DNA from 3 places in the Sedimenticola selenatireducens genome. Region 2 is predicted to be linked to each of the others. Evidence: predicted binding sites of a transcription regulator. Region 2 holds the regulator's gene; each other region holds the start of a gene.
What was found. Region 2 encodes sigma-54, which starts transcription at its own class of promoters, with help from an activator protein. Its sites were predicted from a motif close to TGGCANGNTNCNTGCTT; they were not measured.

Region 1 (6,220 bases), on a different contig from region 2:
CCTTGCGGCCGTTTGTAGAAGCGGATGGGCATGTCCGATTCAACATGCCGGTGCTGATTTTGAGCGCCACCCGTTATGGCGAGGCTTCGGGCTAGTGGTCCGGATTACCTGATGGTAAGGGGCATGCTATTGCGTCAGCATTGAATCTATATACTCTTTTAGTGCAGTTGCGTTGTTGTATTGTCGCTCTTTTGATCCATACAGAAACATGACAGTTGGCTTGTCGAGGTAGTTTACGAGCTCACTTACCGCCTCGGAATTGTTGTCGAGTTCGGCAAAATACCGCTTCTTGAATTCAGGCCACTTTGGGATGTCATGTTGATACCATTTTCTAAGTTCATTTGATGGCGCGACAGCCTTCAGCCAAACATCAATTTTCGCGTCATCTTTTGACAAACCTCTTGGCCATAATCGATCAACCAATATCCTGAATCCGTCCTTTGAATCCGGTTTGTCGTACACACGTTTAACTAGAACTTTCATAGATTGAATTTCATCCTATATTGCATACAACATTAGGACATCCTTCGACTGTTATCGCTGATTTTTGGCGTTTCATTGGCGTAGGCAAAAACGTTTCCCACCCCACCTGGTTATAAATGCACTTTATTAAGTGGTTGCTTCCCATTTTTATAAATGTGAACTGACGCACCGATTGTCTGAAAAGCTTACTGTATTGATAGGTTTACTGGAATTAGACCGGTTCAAAATATGAAGCGGTCAGATAGCAATCAAGGTGCAGGAATCAAAGGGAATTAGAAATTAGTTCCAGCTCGGAGTTATTCAATCAGGGGCGGTATCTCACATTTCCTCCAGAAGAGGACAGATCAATGACAAATAACTTGTCTTACGTGCGCACCCAAAAAGAACTACCGGCATCGAAAAAGACCTTTTCAGAATTTCGTCAGCGAATCAAAGAACTAGCTCCACTTGTATTGATTGCGGTTGCGCTGGCTATCATCATACCAGGCGAGGCCGATGCCTCTGTCACGCTTGATAGTGCCGTATGGAATACAGCGAAAGAGCGGCTAACAGTAAGAGGCACGAGTGATGAGGATTTTGATATTCAAGTGGTCAATGCTTTTGATCACAATCTGGTTATCGGCGAGGATGATCCCAACAGAAGGGGTAGGTGGAAAGTTACAGAGCGTGATCTGGAAATTGTGCCCTGCCGCATTAGCATATTTGAGGCCGGGACCGACAATAATCTGGGTGAAGCCGATGTAACAAACGCGCCGGCAGATTGTTACCCAAAGGTTGTGGTCGAGCCACCACCCGTCGAACCGCCGCCGGTTGAGCCACCTCCGGTTGAGCCGCCAACAGACCCTTCCAGTAACGTCTCTATCAACTCTACCAGCCAGAATGGTTTGCCTTGGACTCCCGTCGAGGAACAGCCACTCATCATCGGACAGAATTACAAGGTCTTCGCCATTAATGACCTGGGAATGCATTGCGGTGACTTCGATACCCGAATCTCAAGTATCCTGCCGCCGTTCAATGTCCTGCATGCGACGGTCATACAAAGGGGCGTGGAGCCGAACGTCCTTACTCCCGCAGACGGTGTGAGTGTGGTTTATTCGGCGGCCTCCAACCCTAATGATCCGATTCTGACAGGGGTTAACTCCGCGGGTACCGGGCCGGTTTATTCGAGCATGCTGGCAGATGGAACGGTCTATAAAACCAATTTCTGGGAGGTGGCGAGAGAGGCATACGACGCCTTCTATCCGCCAATGATACTCCCGGCATTCTACCCGGCGGGTGCCAATATTCTGGACCTGGGATTACCCATGCCCAATGTTGAACGCTTCTATCTCGGTGATGGCGCACTGACAGCCGATCAGCAATCCATGCCGGGCCGTCATGCTCCCTATCTGGATAATCTGGTTGAACTGTTTGAGGCCTACGTGGTGGATCAACCGTTCTTCATGAATCCGGCATTCCGGTTTGGTTATGTCTCGGAGGGTGTCAACTGGTATGAGGCCGCGGGCATTCCTGTATCCGCTTTTGATGACTACGGTCGTGAAAACCCCTGGCCCCTGTATCGGGTGCAGGCCCATGATGCGAGCGGGAATATCCTGGCAACGAATGATACTGTCGTGCCAATCTCCGGCGAGGCCAACTGCGGCGCCTGTCATGGTGCGACCGTTGATGGTGGCAATGGTGCTGCCACGGACCGCCTGGTCCAGGCGGGTATCGAAGTCGCCACGGTTCTGGATGATCCCAAGCTGGATGAGGTTCCGCTGGAAGTGAGCAAGGAGTATGCGGCCGACGTCAATCTGCTACGCCTGCATGACCTGAAGCATGGGTCAGGTATTGCGCAACCCAAATACACACCTGACCTGGTTGATCAGACACCGGTTGTCTGCCAGTCCTGCCACTACACCCCGGCGCTGGACCTGGCTCAACTCGGGCCGCTGGGGGAAGAGAATGATCCTGGAAACTCGCTCCATAATGGACGCGACCAGATAAAAAACAAATCGATGTCCAATGTTATGCACAGCCATCACGGCACTGTCACGGATAAAGATGGCAATCGGTTGTTCCCGGACATGCCGGCGATCGAAAAGGATGAAAATGGTTTCGTGCTCAATGTGGTGGAGCGCCGGCAAGTTCTTGAAGAGACCTGTTACCAGTGCCATCCCGGTCGACGTAGCGACTGCCTGCGCGGCGCAATGGCCAATGGCGGCATGCTCTGTCAGGATTGCCACGGCAGCATGGAGCAGGTCGGCAATGATTTCACCCGAAATGTAACACCGGACAACCCCGGCGCCTTTGAGCTGGGTGGTGACTTCTACACCAATGCCGATCAGCCCCGTGTACCCTGGGCGAATGAGCCGGGTTGTGGTTCCTGTCATACCGGTGATGCAGTGGACAATATGTCTGGGCATGCCGATGTCATGGTTAATCCTGGTAACAGCGCTGGAGCCACTGATGGCATACGGCTGTTACAGGCCTATCTGACCAATGATCCAAAGGCGACCCCTATTGTTCCGACCAACAAGCGTTTTGCTGAAAATGTCATCACCGCAGAGAATCCCGCTGTGATCGCTGCTGCCCAGGAGGCCGGTACCGATCCGGCTGATGATCCACGGGTCGGTAACCCGATGCTCTACCGGGTAAGTACCGGGCATGAGGGTATTTTCTGTGAGGCGTGCCATGGTGCGACTCACGGTATTTGGCCAAACAAGAACCCCGAGGCCAATGACAATGTGGCGGCCGTTCAACTCCAGGGGCATCGTGGGACGATCACCGAGTGCAGCACTTGTCATGACGCACGGGCCTTCGAGGACAGTGGCAAATTCGAGCTGACCATGAATGGCCCCCACGGTATGCATCCGGTGGGCAGTCGTCACTGGAACACGCACCACAAGAAGGCCCAGGAAGATGGTCCGAGGAACAGCTGCCAGGCGTGCCACGGTACTGACGGTCAGGGTACGGTGCTCTCGGCAATGGCAACCAACCGGATTCTGGAATGTAAGGACGACGAGGGGCAATTCTGTGCCGATGAGGGTCCTAAAGAGTTTCCGAAAGGTCACCAGGTCGGCTGCGCGGATTGTCATGAAAATGAGATCTGATTGATCTGTGTAATGAGCAGTCTTACTGCTTATGTCCTATAACACCCCTCTCCCTCAGGGAGAGGGGTGGGTAAGGCCCGCCAGCGCAGGCATATCCATGGCATAAATACTGTCGATATTTTTTACAAAATAGTCTAATTGTTCTTAATAATAAAAATAATTAACTGAGCATCTGTTTGATTCCCAATAGTATATTTTTCTTGGCTCGTTATTTGCTGAAGTGCATGTCAGGCATTAATACTCTAAATCTGAACTGCATTGCGGGAAATAATAATGAAAATACTTTTGTGTGGGGTCATTTGGATAGCAACGCTGCTACCTGTCACTGTTTCGGCTTCTGTAATCTACAGCTTTGGTAACGGAGGCGATGGTAGCACCTCACATACGGTATCGGTTGACGGCCTGACCGTCGAGGTCTCCGGATATGATACCGATTACAATGCAACCACGAACACCGGTACGGCCGCCAATATAAACCGTCATGCCAATGGCTGGGGCATCCAGACCGATCCGGCTGATCACAGGATTGGTCTGGATGAAGCGATGGTATTTGACTGGGCATCAAAAACCGTCTCGCTTTTGTCGAGTGTGGTGTTTGAAAGAGGCGGTACCCCAATCGAATTGTTCGATCTGTATATAGACGGATTACTTGTTTTGAATGATTTTGCCGTCACGCCGGATCTTGCTGGAAGCAATTTTGTTAGCCTGGATATGAGCGGTTTTGCCCTTTCAGGATCCCGGTTTGCCTTTGTCGGACAAACACCAACCACTAACGGTGATGGTAACCAGGGCATTAGAATTCAACAGTTGGAGGTGGCTGTGGTTTCTGAGCCCTCAATCCTTATTCTCATGAGTGTAAGTCTTCTGGGACTTGGTTTGGTCAGGCGCAGAACGCAGGGTTGAATCCCACAGCGCGGGCACGTTTATCGTGCCCGCGTCGCTATTCGCTAAATAGATCACCAGCCGCCGTAAAAAGCCCGATCTGTTTCCGCATTGATGATTCCCGCAACATCGTTGCCAGGTTGTCTATTCCCGAAGTTTGCGTTTCGATCCTTTTATCTATCCGGGACGATTACAGTCCGTCGCACAGGTATTTAGGGTCAGTGAAAAAATGACCCAATGCCAGGCTCGGTTTTACACGGATCCCAATTACTTTGCCTGGCTTGCTATATTTTAGTGGCCAATCGTTCCTGAAAAAATATGAATTACCCCTACGCCCGAAATAATCAGTCCCATACCTATTATGGCGGGGATATCCGGGATCTGTTTATACAGCAATGCACCAGCAATGGTGATCATGACGATGCCGGCGCCTGACCAGATTGCATAAGTAATTCCTACCGGTATGGTTCTTAAAACCAGGGTCATGAAATAAAACGCAAAGCCATAGCCAACAATAACCACCAGGCTTGGATATAGCTTAGAGAACTCTGCGGATGCCTTCAGTGCACTTGTTGCTACAACCTCTGCAATGATAGCAATAGCCAAATATATGTACGCCATATCTTTTTCTCTGGAATCCGGTTTTTGGATTAGGGTCAATCAGGTCGTGTCGGTTGTCATAGGTTCGCCCGACTGTGTTACTTGATAAGCCCGAGTATTTCCTTGAACTCGGTGGCTCGACAATCACCCACCAGCTCATACAGACACATCTCGACACTGGTCTTCCCGGCACCTTTGGAAGTGAGTTTGGAAATGGCGATTTCTTTATTGGATAGTGCTCTGGAAGAGACGCAATCACAAACCAGTTCGATTTCATACCCGAGGCGAATCAGGCTCGATACGGTCTGGTAAACACAAATATGTGCTTCAATACCACATACCAGCCATGTGGTGACATTCGACTGTTTTACGGCTTTGTCAAATGCCTCCGAACCACAACCATCGAACATATATTTGGTTATTGGCTCAAGCGGAGTTAATGCTTCACTAATCTCCGGAATCGTCGCGCCCAGTTTTTCCGGGTTTTGCTCCAGCCACAAAATGGGCATATCGAGGGCCTTCATGCCCTTGATTAAAGCTACCGCATTTGCGACTAGCCTGTCGCTGTCATGAACAATATTTGCCAACTTGCCTTGTATATCTATAACAATAAGACCGGTGTTGTCTCTTCTTAACATGAGTGCCTCTATGGCTTTCGCATTATAACGGTAGAGTCTTGACGGGTGGGCACAGAAGTCGCGTCTACCCCGGCGGTAAATGGGCCTGTTTTTCTGTTACTCACGTCAATCTGGGATTGATTATATAAGTGCCTGTGAGACTGGCGCTGGCCAGCACATGACCTTCAATGGCCGCGAGCGCCTCGGGGCCGCCAAAACGGCCGCTGAGTCCGCAGCCCTCAATATCCAGTGCGTAGAGCGTGAAGTAGTAGTGGTGCACAATACTGTCGTTCCAGGGAGGGCAGGGACCATCGTAGCCGTAATAGTCTCCCGCCATGTCGGCATCACCCGCAAACCAGTCGGTGTAGTTGTTGATGCCACGAATGCCCCCGGCAGGTGAGGGGCCGCCCGGCTTTCCCTTCGCCGTGACCCCGTCGGCATCAGCAGCGGCAGCAATCTGTCGCTGATTGGCTGGAATATCCACCAGCACCCAGTGATAAAAATCGACCCGGGGCAGGTCAGCCGGTACTTCGCGCCCCTCCTGGT
Region 2 (6,220 bases):
ACTCACTTAATGCGGTAGGAAAGATTTAAAAGATGCAGGAGATCCTGAACCGGGCGAAACAGATCCGCCTGATTATCTTTGATGTGGACGGGGTCCTGACCGACGGCAGCCTCTACCTGGGGGATGACGGGCAGGAGTACAAGGCGTTCAACTCCAAGGATGGCCTTGGCATGAAGCTGCTGCAGAAGAGCGGCGTGGAGATCGGCATTATCACCGGACGCACTTCCAACGTAGTAACCATTCGCATGGAGAGCCTGGGTATCCGCGATGTCTATCAGGGACAACGCCACAAGGTCCCGGCCTTCGAAGAGCTGCGGGACAAACTGGGCCTCAAAAATGAACAGATTGCCTATGTGGGTGATGACGTGGTCGACCTGCCCATCATGCGTCAGGTCGGGTTGGCGATTACCGTACAGGACGCCCACCCGCTGGTAAAACAACATGCCCACTGGCAGACTTTGGCCGGTGGTGGCCGTGGGGCGGCACGCGAGATCTGCGAAATGCTGATGGAGGCGCAGGGAACCCTGGAGCAGGCATTTGAAAAATATCTCAAGTAAAGCATCGATCACCCCGGTACCGCTGGTGGGAAGCAACGCCTTATGATCGATCAGAAAAACCTGATGATCGGCGGCATCCTGCTGCTACTTGTCGCGGGCACCTTCTGGCTGTCCAGACAGAACACAGCGGAAGATCCGGGGTACACCACCCGTGAACACAGGGCCGATTACTACCTGGAAGGGGTTGACTCCACCTTGATGGATCTCTCCGGCAAACCAGGCAAACGCCTGGTTGCCGAACGCATGACCCATTTTATGGACGACGACAGTACCGAATTGAAGTTACCCCGCCTCACCCTGTATGACCTGGACCGGCCGCCCTGGCGGGTCAACTCCGAAACTGGCTGGCTATCGGGGGATGGGGAGGTGCTTCTTTTGCAGGGTGCGGTTAAAATCGACCGTTCTGCGGCACTTGGGGTACGCCCGATGCGTATCAGAACCCGGGATCTGCGCGTGCAGCCGGGCGACAACTACGTGGAGACCGACGCTGAAGTGAACGTCCGCAGCAACAAGGACCACATCGACGCCAAAGGCATGCAGATATGGCTCCAGCAGCCAATCCGCATCAAACTACTTGCCAATGTACGAGGACGCTATGAAGTCAATCCCTAAGCCCCATCACACTGGCCGGCGCTGGTTCGCCATTGCCCTGCTGCTGATACTGCCGGGAGTTGTATCCGCCCTGCAGTCGGACAAGGACCAACCCATCTATATCGAGGCCGACGCGGTCGATATCGATGACCGAAGCGGCATCAGTACCTATAAAGGCAATGTGGAACTGACCCAGGGAAGCATCATTATCAAGGCCGACAAGGTAACAGTTACCCAGCGCCAGAACGAGACTGATCAGATCGAGGCGGTCGGCAAGCCGGTCACTTTTCAGCAGGATACTGAAGACGGCAAGGGCACTATCAAGGGCCGCGCCAAGAAGACCGAGTACTCTGCCAACAGCGAAATCATCAATATGATCGGTGACGCCGTACTCACCCAGGGTCAGGACACCTTCAAGAGCGACCGGATCATCTATGATCGCGCCCGGGCGGTAGTGAAGGCAGGTGCCAGCGCCAAGGGCAAAGAGCGCGTCAAGGTCACCATCGGTGGAAAAAAGTAATCGATCCATGACCCTGCTGGCTGCTGACAATCTGGCGAAACACTATCGCCGCCGCGCCGTGGTGAACGGTGTCTCCCTGAACGTTTTGAGCGGTGAAGTGGTGGGGCTGCTGGGACCCAACGGCGCCGGCAAGACCACCTGCTTCTACATGATTGCCGGACTGGTTCCCTCGGAAGGTGGAACCATCCGCATAGACGGTCATGACATCACTGCCCTGCCGATGCACGCCCGGGCGCGCCTCGGCCTGGGTTATCTGGCCCAGGAACCCTCCATCTTCCGCAAGCTGACCGTATTCAATAATATTTTCGCCATCCTGGAGACCCGCAAGGATCTGCGACCCCCGGAACAGATCGAGGCCTGCGAAGCACTGCTGGTGGACTTTAACCTCACCCATCTGCGCAACAACCAGGCGATGAGTCTCTCCGGGGGTGAACGTCGCCGCCTGGAGATCGCCCGATCACTGGCCATGGAGCCCCGCTTCATACTGCTTGACGAACCATTCGCCGGTATCGACCCGATCTCGGTCAAGGACATACAGAATATTATCCGTACACTCTCATCCCGGGGGATCGGCGTACTGATCACCGATCACAATGTCCGGGAGACCCTCGGCATCTGTCAGCGCGCCTATATTATCAGCGAAGGCAAGGTGCTGGCGGAGGGCGAACCGGAGCAGATTCTGGCCAATCAGGAAGTGCGCTCCGTCTACCTGGGAAAAGAGTTCAGTCTCTAGAGTTGATCATCAGTTGATTGACGGCAATAAACCATTTTCTCCTTGTGCGTCTGGTGATTTTTTACGCTAGAATGAAACTGTGAAAACCATACAAATTACGTACCAGATCCAGATACCCGCATGAAGCAAACGCTCCAGCTTCGCCTTGGCCAACATCTCACCATGACGCCGCAGTTGCAGCAGGCCATCCGCTTGCTGCAACTCTCTACGCTGGATCTCAAGCAGGAGATTCAGGAGGCGCTCGACTCCAACCTGATGCTGGAGACCGAAGAGGAGAACAGCGCCCGCGAAGAGGCCCGTGGGAATGAACAAGAGCGCACCATCGAGCGGCTCAATGGCGATGGCCTGAAAGGGGACAAGGCCAGCAGCAATGACCTCAACAACGAAAAAGAGGTCAACGGCGAGGCAAACTCCATACCGGAAGAGCTGCCGGTGGACAGCGGCTGGGACGATGTCTACGACAGCACGCTACCACCCTCTTCCGGACTGGCATCCCGGGACGCCGGCGACAGTGACTACCTGGCCCAGCGCCGCAGTGCCCGCACCCTCTACGACTATCTCACCTGGCAGTTGAACCTGACCCCGTTCAGCGATCTGGACCGCGAGATTGCCGTCTCAATCATTGACGGCATCGATGAAGACGGTTACCTGAGGATGGATCTGAACGAGATTCTTGTCAGCATGTCCGCTGACGAGGTTGAGCTGGATGAGATCGAAGCGGTGCTGCACCGGATTCAGCAATTTGACCCACCCGGCGTGGGCGCGCGTGACCTGAGGGAGTGCCTGCTGATCCAGCTAAGTCAGCTGACGGATCCCCATCCGTGCATGGCCCTGACCACTCAGCTGATCAACAATCACTTCGACCTGCTGGCCCAGCAGGATCATAACCAGATCAAACGCAAGCTGAAGATTGATGACGACACCCTGAAATCGATTAATCAGCTGATCCGCTCGCTGATACCGCGCCCCGGCAGCCTGGTGGCCGAAACCGAACCCCAATATGTCATTCCCGACGTATTCGTGACCCGCCGAGATGGCGTCTGGCATGTGGATCTGAACGCTGATGCCGCCCCCAAACTCCGGGTTAACCCGGAATACGCGCGGCTGATCCGGCGCGCCGACAACAGCGACGACAACAACTACCTGAAGAATCATCTGCAGGAAGCGCGCTGGTTTATCAAAAGTCTGATGAGCCGCAATGAAACGCTGTTGCGCGTGGCCACCAAGATTGTCGAACTGCAGCGCGGATTCTTCGAGCACGGCGAAGAGGCGATGAAGCCCCTGGTATTGAGGGACATCGCCGAGGCCCTGGAGCTGCATGAATCCACCATATCCAGGGTCACCACGCAAAAATATATGCATACCCCCCGGGGTACGCTGGAATTCAAGTATTTCTTCTCCAGCCATGTCAGCACGGCTGGAGGCGGAGAGTGTTCCGCCACCGCGATACGCGCACTGATCAAGAAACTGGTCGCTGCCGAGAAGCCGAACAAGCCACTCAGCGACAACAAACTGGCGAGCATACTCGCCGATCAGGGCATTCAGGTCGCACGGCGGACGGTAGCAAAATACCGCGAGTCCATGGCGATCCCGCCATCAAACGAGCGAAAGCGCCTCGTCTAGAGGCCAGTAACCAAGGAGCAAATCATGCAAATCAGCATCACCGGTCATCATGTGGACATCACCGAAGCCATGCGCAACTATGTCGAAACAAAATTCGAGCGCCTGGAACGGCACTTTGATCATGTCACCAAGATCCATGTCATCCTGAGTGTTGAGAAACTGCGCCAGAAGGCGGAAGCTACTCTCCATGTGAATGGCGCCGATGTCTTTGCCGACTGTGAAGAAGAGGATATGTATGCCGCCATCGACGGTCTGGTGGATAAAATCGACCGTCAGGTGAAAAAGCTCAAGGAGAAAAGCACCAACCATCGCAATGGTGTAGGCATGAAGGGAATCGATCCCGCCAACGCCGAAATCTAATCAACAGGCAAAATCATGTTTCCCGCAAATTTCATTACTGCCGAACGCATCAGCGCCGCGAATCCGGCCGCCAGTAAAAAGCGCGTACTCGAAGAGATAGCCGGACTGCTGGCCTCCGCCTCGGAGGAGCTCAACCAGGGTACTGTGTTCGACAAACTGCTTGAGCGGGAGCGATTGGGCAGCACCGGGCTGGGGCATGGCATAGCACTGCCCCACGCCCGTGTTGCCGGTGTCACGGAGGCCCGAGGCGCCTTCATCCAGCTCCAGTCCGGCGCCGATTTCGACGCTATAGACCAGCAACCGGTCGATCTGGTGTTCGGCCTCCTGGTACCGGAAGAGGCGACAGAAGAACATCTGCAACTCCTGGCAAAACTGGCCACTCTGTTCAGTGACGAAGCATTCTGCCAGAAACTCAGAAAAGCCCGGGACAGCGAGACACTGCTACAGGAGTTCATACAACAGGAACCGATGCCGATAAGCGCCAGCGGCTGATCCCTGGCCGCCTACAGAGGATCTCTGTTTTCGCTGCCGACACGCTTTTCTGCCATCCATCGTGTAATCAGAGGTAACGGAGACCCTATGAAGCTGGCCATCATCACCGGACTCTCCGGTTCTGGAAAAAGTGTCGCACTCCATACCCTGGAAGATGAAGGCTACTACTGTATCGACAATCTGCCGGTATTTCTGCTGCCTGCATTAGCCGGCGAGCTGGTCAAACGACAGGACAAGCGATTCCAGTTGGTCGCCATCAGTATTGATTCACGCAATACGCCCACCGAATTTGAAAGCATCTCCGCACTGCTGCAGCCGCTGAAAGCGGAGAAGATTCGCTTTGAGGTTATTTTCCTCGAAGCACAGGACGAGACCCTGATCAAACGCTTCAGTGAGACCCGGCGGCGTCATCCCCTGACCGGTGGCGCACGTCCGCTGGCGGAAGCGATCAGCTACGAACGGGAACTGATGGCGCCGTTCCTCAACGTTGCCGACATCCGCATCGACACCAGTCAGACCACTCTGCATGAGCTGCGGCACCTGATCCGTTCCCGCATCACCGAGCGGCTGGATACCAAGATTTCCCTGCTGTTTCAATCCTTCGGTTTCAAGCAGGGTGTACCCCGGGACGCGGACTTTGTCTACGACGCACGCTGCCTCCCTAATCCTCATTGGCAGCCGACGCTGCGCCAGCTCACCGGAAAAGACGAGGCTGTGCAGGCATTCCTCGGTGCGAGCAATGACGTGAAGCATTATCAAGCGGATCTGGCCCAATTCCTGGAACAGTGGATACCCCGTTTTGAAACCGAGGGGCGAAGCTATCTGACCATCGCTATCGGCTGCACCGGCGGACAACACCGCTCGGTCTATCTGGTGGAGCAACTGGCCATCCATTTCCGCGCCCATGGCAGGCAGATTCAGACCCGTCATCGGGACCTGCCACGGGAGGAGAAGGCACCGAATTAACCCAATAGGCAGTTTGCAGCCTGGATAAAGCCCAGCCCACGAAAGCCCGCAGACAGGCAATTCCTAACGGGCGGAATCCGGCGCATGGCACGGCGGCCACTCCCGGATTACACCACCTTGAGCACAGGTGGTGATGTCGGTTTCACCGGGAGCGGCTTCATCCAGGCTTCGGTGCCATGTGAGATGGATGGTTTGTTACCGGCACGGATTGTGCGATATTGTTTCCCCTTGGCATGGGCGATTTGAGCTTTTTATGGTCACAAAGCAGATTACAATTATCAATCGACTGGGACTGCATGCCCGCGCCGCGGCCAAGTTCATCACCGAGGCGGGACAATACAGCAGCACCATCCAGCTGATCCGAGACGCCAAACCGGC
Region 3 (6,220 bases), on a different contig from region 2:
ATGCCATCAAGCGCGATGCCCTGCTGGAGAATGTCACTGTCGATGAGAGCGGCAAGATCGATTTCAGCGACGGCTCAAGGACCGAGAATACCCGGGTCAGTTACCCGATCTATCACATCGAGAATATTGTCAAACCGGTCTCCAAGGCGGGCCATGCCAAGAAGGTGATCTTCCTGACCGCTGATGCCTTCGGTGTGCTGCCCCCGGTCTCCAGGTTGACCCCGGATCAGACCGAATATCACTTCCTGTCGGGATTCACCGCCAAACTGGCGGGTACCGAGCGCGGCATTACAGAGCCGACCCCGACTTTCTCCGCCTGTTTTGGTGCGGCCTTCCTGAAACTGCACCCCACCAAGTACGCCAGGGAGCTGGTCAAGCGCATGCAGGCGGTGGGAGCGACCGCCTATCTGGTGAATACCGGCTGGAACGGTTCCGGCAAGCGCATCTCCATCAAGGACACTCGCGTCATTATCGATGCGATTCTGGATGGCTCGATTGAGCATGCAGCGAGCAAAACCATCCCTGTGTTCAATCTGCAAGTGCCGACCGAACTCCCCGGCTGTGATAGCGGCATTCTGGATCCCCGCAAAACCTACAGTGATGTGGAGGAGTGGAACCGCAAGGCACAGGATCTTGCCTACCTGTTCGCCGAAAACTTCGGCCGCTATACCGATACCGCCGAGGGCAAACGCCTGGTGGCTGCCGGTCCGCAGATCGACTGATTCGAGGATACGCAGGTGGAGACGGGCATTGTCTATCCGCACTCGTTGCCACTATGGCTAGGGATCGCCGGATAATCGTTGGGTATTTTGATTTGTGCCTCACGGCGGTTGGGGGCTGGCATCTTTATCCAGGGGTTCTGTTTGCACCGATTTCCCGATCCCGAAAGAGGCCGGTTGCGCTTGTGGCTCGGCCGGATAGGGAGAATGCATATGCAGCCACTTCTTCAGTACGGGCCGCTGCCCGGAGCCTGCCATCCGCCGATACTGCGCGAACAGCCTGTTGATGTTTCCCCGATTGCTCCTGGGGTTTAGGGGGCAGGCGAGTTCTATCCGTGTTCGGTACTGATCACAAGGCAGTATCTGAGTTACGGATTTGTTCACCCTTTAACGTGCGGATGCCGCCTGACAAGACAACCGGTCAGGATTCTCCCTGGCGGGTTGTCTTGTCAGTTGATCTATCGTTCTCCTGCTTTATGCGGAAAGATTGCTGCGACGCCGTTTCTGGTAACCCATACCCACGAGGCCAAGACCTATTAGTGCCAGAGTGGCCGGGACCGGGACTGATTCGTAACTAATCGAAACGGTGACCAGATCCCCATCGCCGAAGGTCGATACGTCATCACCAAACAGCACGCCGACGGATATGCTGTTGTCAATAAGAAGGGTCTCCATTGCGACTTGGCTCAGGTTGAATGGCAGTGAAAAATCGCAGTTGTTGAAGTTGCCCGAATTGTCCACAGCACCGGCAATGGGAGTTGAGCCGTTGTTGGAAGGTCCACCGCAGCTGTAGAAGCCCTGTGACAGGCCATCAAAGATGACCTCAAAATTTTCATCCTCTGCTGGGAAGGCGCCGCTGAGATCGAGACCCAACGTACCCTGGCCCTGCGCGGGAGCAATAGAGATGATCCCGGGGCCGCTGGTTGCCGGCAGTGCGTTGAAGTTGAAAATCATGTCCTGACCATCGGCAGTCAGGGCCTGTGTCTGTGTGATCAGGAGAGCGTGTGACGCAAACGAAGTCATTGAGAGTGCTGTAGCCGCAGCTAAGAGGAGCGTTTTTTTCATGGTTTTGATCTTCCTTGCTTGAGTTAGAAAGTTATTATTGTGCTTGCGGCTAATGAAGATTCCTTAAACCACTACACTAACACAGCAGTTAAGCAATTAATGCGCCATTTATTTTTAGTTGGTATTAACTTTTTAATAAACAAAGTGTTATATGGTGTTTTGTGCAATCGGCACAAGCGTGAATCGACTCGGCTGTAAAATCTTGTGACACTTTCCAGGAGCAAGACAGGCGAAGGCGCGGTCTGTTGAAAATCAACGTAAGTCAGATCAATTCTACTGAAAAGTGTTTGGCGGGCGATCAAGCAACGAACAACACCGGTGCAGCCCAAGACATACACCGGTGTACCTTCTCACGACTGACGAAGGTCAGTCGGGTCGTTTAGCGCTGACCGTACTTCGTCTTGGCCTCTCGCCGCCGTGCGTGCAGTACCGGCTCGGTGTAGCCGCTGGGCTGTTCGCAACCCTTGAACACCAGATCACAGGCGGCGGCAAAGGCGACTCCGTCAAAATCGGGTGCCATGTTGCGGTAGTTCGGATCACCGGCATTCTGCCGGTCCACCACGGCGGCCATGCGTTTCAGGGTCTCCATCACCTGCTCTTTCGAGCAGATGCCGTGGCGCAGCCAGTTGGCGATGTGCTGGCTGGAAATGCGCAGGGTGGCGCGGTCCTCCATCAGGCCGACGTCGTTGATGTCGGGCACCTTGGAGCAGCCCACGCCCTGGTCGATCCAGCGCACGACGTAACCGAGGATACCCTGGGAGTTGTTGTCCAGCTCTTGCTGGATCTCCTCGGCGCTGTAGGTTTGATCCCCCATCAGCGGAATATCCAGGATCTCATCCAGGCTGGCCATTTTACGCTTCGCCAGTTCATTCTGGCGCTCCGCCACGTTCACCTTGTGATAGTGGATGGCGTGCAGGGTGGCGGCAGTAGGCGAGGGGACCCAGGCGGTGTTGGCGCCGGCCATGGGATGGGCGATCTTGGCCTGCAGCATGCTGGCCATCTGGTCGGGGATGGGCCACATACCCTTGCCGATCTGCGCCTTGCCGCGCAGGCCGCAGCGCAGACCGTTGTCCACGTTCCAGTCCTCGTAGGCCTTGATCCAGGGGAGCTGTTTCATTGCTTCCTTGCGCGCCACCGGGCCGGCCTCCATGCTGGTGTGGATCTCATCACCGGTGCGATCCAGGAAGCCGGTGTTGATGAACACCACTCGTTCTTTGGCCGCCTGGATGCAGGCTTTCAGGTTGACCGTGGTGCGACGCTCCTCATCCATGATGCCGACCTTCATGGTGTTGCGTGACAGTCCCAGGGCATCCTCAATGCGGCTGAACAGCTCGCAGGTAAAGGCGACCTCTTCCGGTCCGTGCATTTTCGGCTTCACGATGTAGATACTGCCGCTGCGACTATTGCGGTATTTGCCGTTGCCCTTCAGGTCATGCAGTGCGATCAATGCGGTCATCATGCCGTCCAGGATGCCTTCGGGGATCTCGTCGCCGTTGCGGTCGAGGATTGCCTCGTTGGTCATCAGGTGGCCGACATTGCGGATGAACAGCAGGCTGCGACCCGGCAGGGTCAGACTGCCGCCAGCCGGGGTGGTATAGGTGCGGTCCGGATTCAGGTGACGGGTGATCGTCTTGCCGCCCTTCTCCATTTCGGCAGTCAGGTCTCCCATGAACAGGCCCAGCATGTTGCGGTAGACCACGGCCTTGTCTTCCGCATCCACGGCGGTGACCGAATCCTCACAGTCCTGGATGGTGGTGATGGCCGCTTCCAGGACCAGGTCCTTGATGCCTGCGGCATCCTCCATGCCGATCATGGATTGACGATCGATCTGGATCTCGATATGCAGACCATTGTTTTTCAGCAGGATGGCGCTGGGCGCCTCGGCGTCACCGTTGAAGCCCACCAGCTTTTCCGGCTGGGCCAGCCCGGTACGGCTGTCATCACTCAGGGTCACCGACAGTTTTCCGGTAATGATCTGGTATTCAGTGGCGTCCTTGTGGCTGCCACTCGCCAGTGGTACCACCTCATCCAGCAGATTGCGTGCGGTTTCGATCACCTTGGCGCCGCGGGTTGGATTGTAGCCGGCGGTAATTGCCAGGTCGCCGCTCTGATCGATAGCATCGGTGCCGTAGAGGGCATCGTACAGGCTGCCCCAGCGGGCGTTGGTGGCATTCAGGGCATAGCGTGCGTTGTTGATGGGCACCACCAACTGGGGACCGGCCATCTGGGCGATTTCCGGATCGACATTTTCGGTCTCGATAGTGAAGTCGGCGACCTCCGGGAGCAGATAGCCGATTTCGATCAGAAACGCCTTGTAGGCCGCGGCATCCAGAGGTTGGCCAGCCCGCTGCCGATGCCATTGGTCGATCCGGGCCTGCAGTTCCTCGCGCCTGGCCAGCAGGGCACGGTTTTTCGGGGTCAGGTCGTTAACAATCTTCTCCAGTTCACTCCAGAAGGTTGCGCTGCTGACACCGCTTTCCGGTGCGATCTTGTTCTCTACTAACTCTTTGATCACGTTGGCGATTTGCAGGCCGCCGATCTGTGTGCGTGCTGTCATGTAATGCCCTTGTTGCAGTTAATCAATACGGATGCCGTCACTCATGCCCGCAGTGCGGAGTGCCCACACTGTATTTTGTAAACAAATTCGCCGGTTCAGGAGATAACGGTAAATAATCAGTCTATCAAAATCGTGTATGGAATGTACCCCATGAAAATATGGAATTATTTTCAGTTACTCTCTGGCGCCAGCCGGGCCAGTGGGCGTTCGTTGATCGGCAGATGGATAATGGCCGCCAGCAGTCCCAGTACCACGCCGGCCCACCACACCGCGTTGTAGGTACCCGTGGTGTCATACAGACGCCCACCGAGCCAGACACCGAGGAAACTGCCCACCTGGTGGCTGAAGAAGACAATGCCGAACAGGGTGGCCATGTAGCGCACGCCGAACACCTGGGCCACGATGCCGGAGGTAAGAGGGACGGTGGAGAGCCAGAGTATGCCCATGGCGGCGGCGAACAAATAGATGGTCAGGGCGGTTTTTGGCGCCAGCAGCATCGCGGTGATGACAATCGCCCGGCTGAAGTAGATGAACGCGAGCCCGCCTTTCTTGCTCCAACGGGTGCCGACAGCACCGGAGAGAAAAGAGCCGGCGATATTGAACAGGCCGATGAGGGCCAGCGCATAGGCGCCCACCTCCGGTGCCAGCCCCAGATCCTTCACGTAGGAGGGGAAGTGGACCGTGATGAAGGCGACATGAAAGCCGCAGACGAAGAAACCGGTGGTGAGCAACACGAACCCGCGGTGTCCCGCCGCCTCCCGCAGTGCCTCGCCGAGCGACTGATCGAACGCCGGTTCACCCTGATGAGTATGGCTGTCGGGCAGTGCCAGGGCCAGTGGAATAATCAACAACGCCGTGGCGGCCAGGATCAGCAGGGCCGACTGCCAGCCAAAGGCGGCAATGAACTGCTGGCCGAGCGGGGAGAAGACCACCTGTCCCAATGATCCGGCGGCGGTGCCGAGTCCCAGCACCAGGGTGCGCCGTTCCGGCCCCACCACCTTGGCCATGGCGGCCAGGGCGATGGAGAAGGCAGAGAAGGCGATACCGAGCCCGGTCAGCACGCCACCAAACAGATGCAGCCCCATAGTGCTGCCGGTGGTGGCCATGCCCCAGACGCCGAAGCCGTAGAGCAGGGCACCGAAGGAGAGCACTCTCATCGGGCCGTAGCGGTCGGCCATCGCCCCGGCTACCGGCACACCGATGCCCCAGAGCAGGTTCTGGATCGCCATGGCGATGGCGAAGGTCTCCCGGCTCCAGCCGTGGGCCAGGGTCATTGGCTCCAGAAACAGACCGAATACCGAGCGGATGCCGAAGCCGATCATGGCGATCAGGCAGCCGGCGACGATGACCAGTAGTGGTGTGCGCCAGCTGTGCGTATTCGGGCCTGGAGTGAGATCGCGCATGGTGGATGCCTTTCGGGATCGACGGATTCGACATAGTACATGATCCAGTCGGAATAAATAACAGAGCCCGGCGAGGGTTAATTTCATCTGCAACTGAAAATGCCAGTGTCGGATCAGGCGTCAGTAATACGCAGCTGTGGCGCTGAGTAGATTGTCATTTTGGCGACTGTTCTGGCCAAGCAAATGGGTTATGATTCGGCAAGTCAAGTTGCTGGGGTAGCGGTAAAAAAATCATGTCGGCGGAAAGTGCTCTGGCTTTTTTTGTGGCCATCTTCATCTTCTCCATCACCCCGGGCCCGGGGGTGTTTGCCATTCTGGCACGTGCCATGACCGAGGGTGCGGGAGCCTGCGTCACGCTGTCACTGGGGATGGCGATCAGCGACATCATCTACCTGGTATTCGCCTGCTATGGTCTGGCGGCCATCGCCGAACACTGGGGCGGGCTGTTTACCGTGATACGCATACTGGGTGCCGCT

Region 1: a site for sigma-54 is predicted at 3,777-3,793, ahead of ACHZBF_RS10655 (PEP-CTERM sorting domain-containing protein). Genes of this name have one in related genera too.
Region 3: a site for sigma-54 is predicted at 1,875-1,891, ahead of ACHZBF_RS03340 (PEP-CTERM sorting domain-containing protein). Genes of this name have one in related genera too.

The regions. Positions count from the first base shown of each region.
Region 1 is NZ_CAXXYC010000003.1:1,501,821-1,508,040, reverse strand. Features, by position in the region: gene ACHZBF_RS10670 (class I SAM-dependent methyltransferase) at 1-95, shown strand, start outside; gene ACHZBF_RS10665 (DUF488 domain-containing protein) at 127-483, opposite strand; gene ACHZBF_RS10660 (cytochrome C) at 831-3,575, shown strand; gene ACHZBF_RS10655 (PEP-CTERM sorting domain-containing protein) at 3,849-4,478, shown strand; gene ACHZBF_RS10650 (DMT family transporter) at 4,749-5,078, opposite strand; gene ACHZBF_RS10645 (hydrolase) at 5,156-5,695, opposite strand; gene ACHZBF_RS10640 (YbhB/YbcL family Raf kinase inhibitor-like protein) at 5,796-6,220, opposite strand, start outside.
Region 2 is NZ_CAXXYC010000001.1:218,476-224,695, reverse strand. Features, by position in the region: gene kdsC (3-deoxy-manno-octulosonate-8-phosphatase KdsC) at 33-557, shown strand; gene lptC (LPS export ABC transporter periplasmic protein LptC) at 600-1,169, shown strand; gene lptA (lipopolysaccharide transport periplasmic protein LptA) at 1,153-1,668, shown strand; gene lptB (LPS export ABC transporter ATP-binding protein) at 1,676-2,401, shown strand; gene ACHZBF_RS01090 (RNA polymerase factor sigma-54) at 2,522-4,024, shown strand; gene hpf (ribosome hibernation-promoting factor, HPF/YfiA family) at 4,049-4,384, shown strand; gene ptsN (PTS IIA-like nitrogen regulatory protein PtsN) at 4,400-4,876, shown strand; gene rapZ (RNase adapter RapZ) at 4,964-5,842, shown strand; gene ACHZBF_RS01070 (HPr family phosphocarrier protein) at 6,096-6,220, shown strand, end outside.
Region 3 is NZ_CAXXYC010000002.1:177,923-184,142, forward strand. Features, by position in the region: gene pckA (phosphoenolpyruvate carboxykinase (ATP)) at 1-722, shown strand, start outside; gene ACHZBF_RS03340 (PEP-CTERM sorting domain-containing protein) at 1,194-1,784, opposite strand; gene ACHZBF_RS03345 (malate synthase G) at 2,164-4,341, opposite strand; gene ACHZBF_RS03350 (MFS transporter) at 4,512-5,744, opposite strand; gene ACHZBF_RS03355 (LysE family translocator) at 5,978-6,220, shown strand, end outside.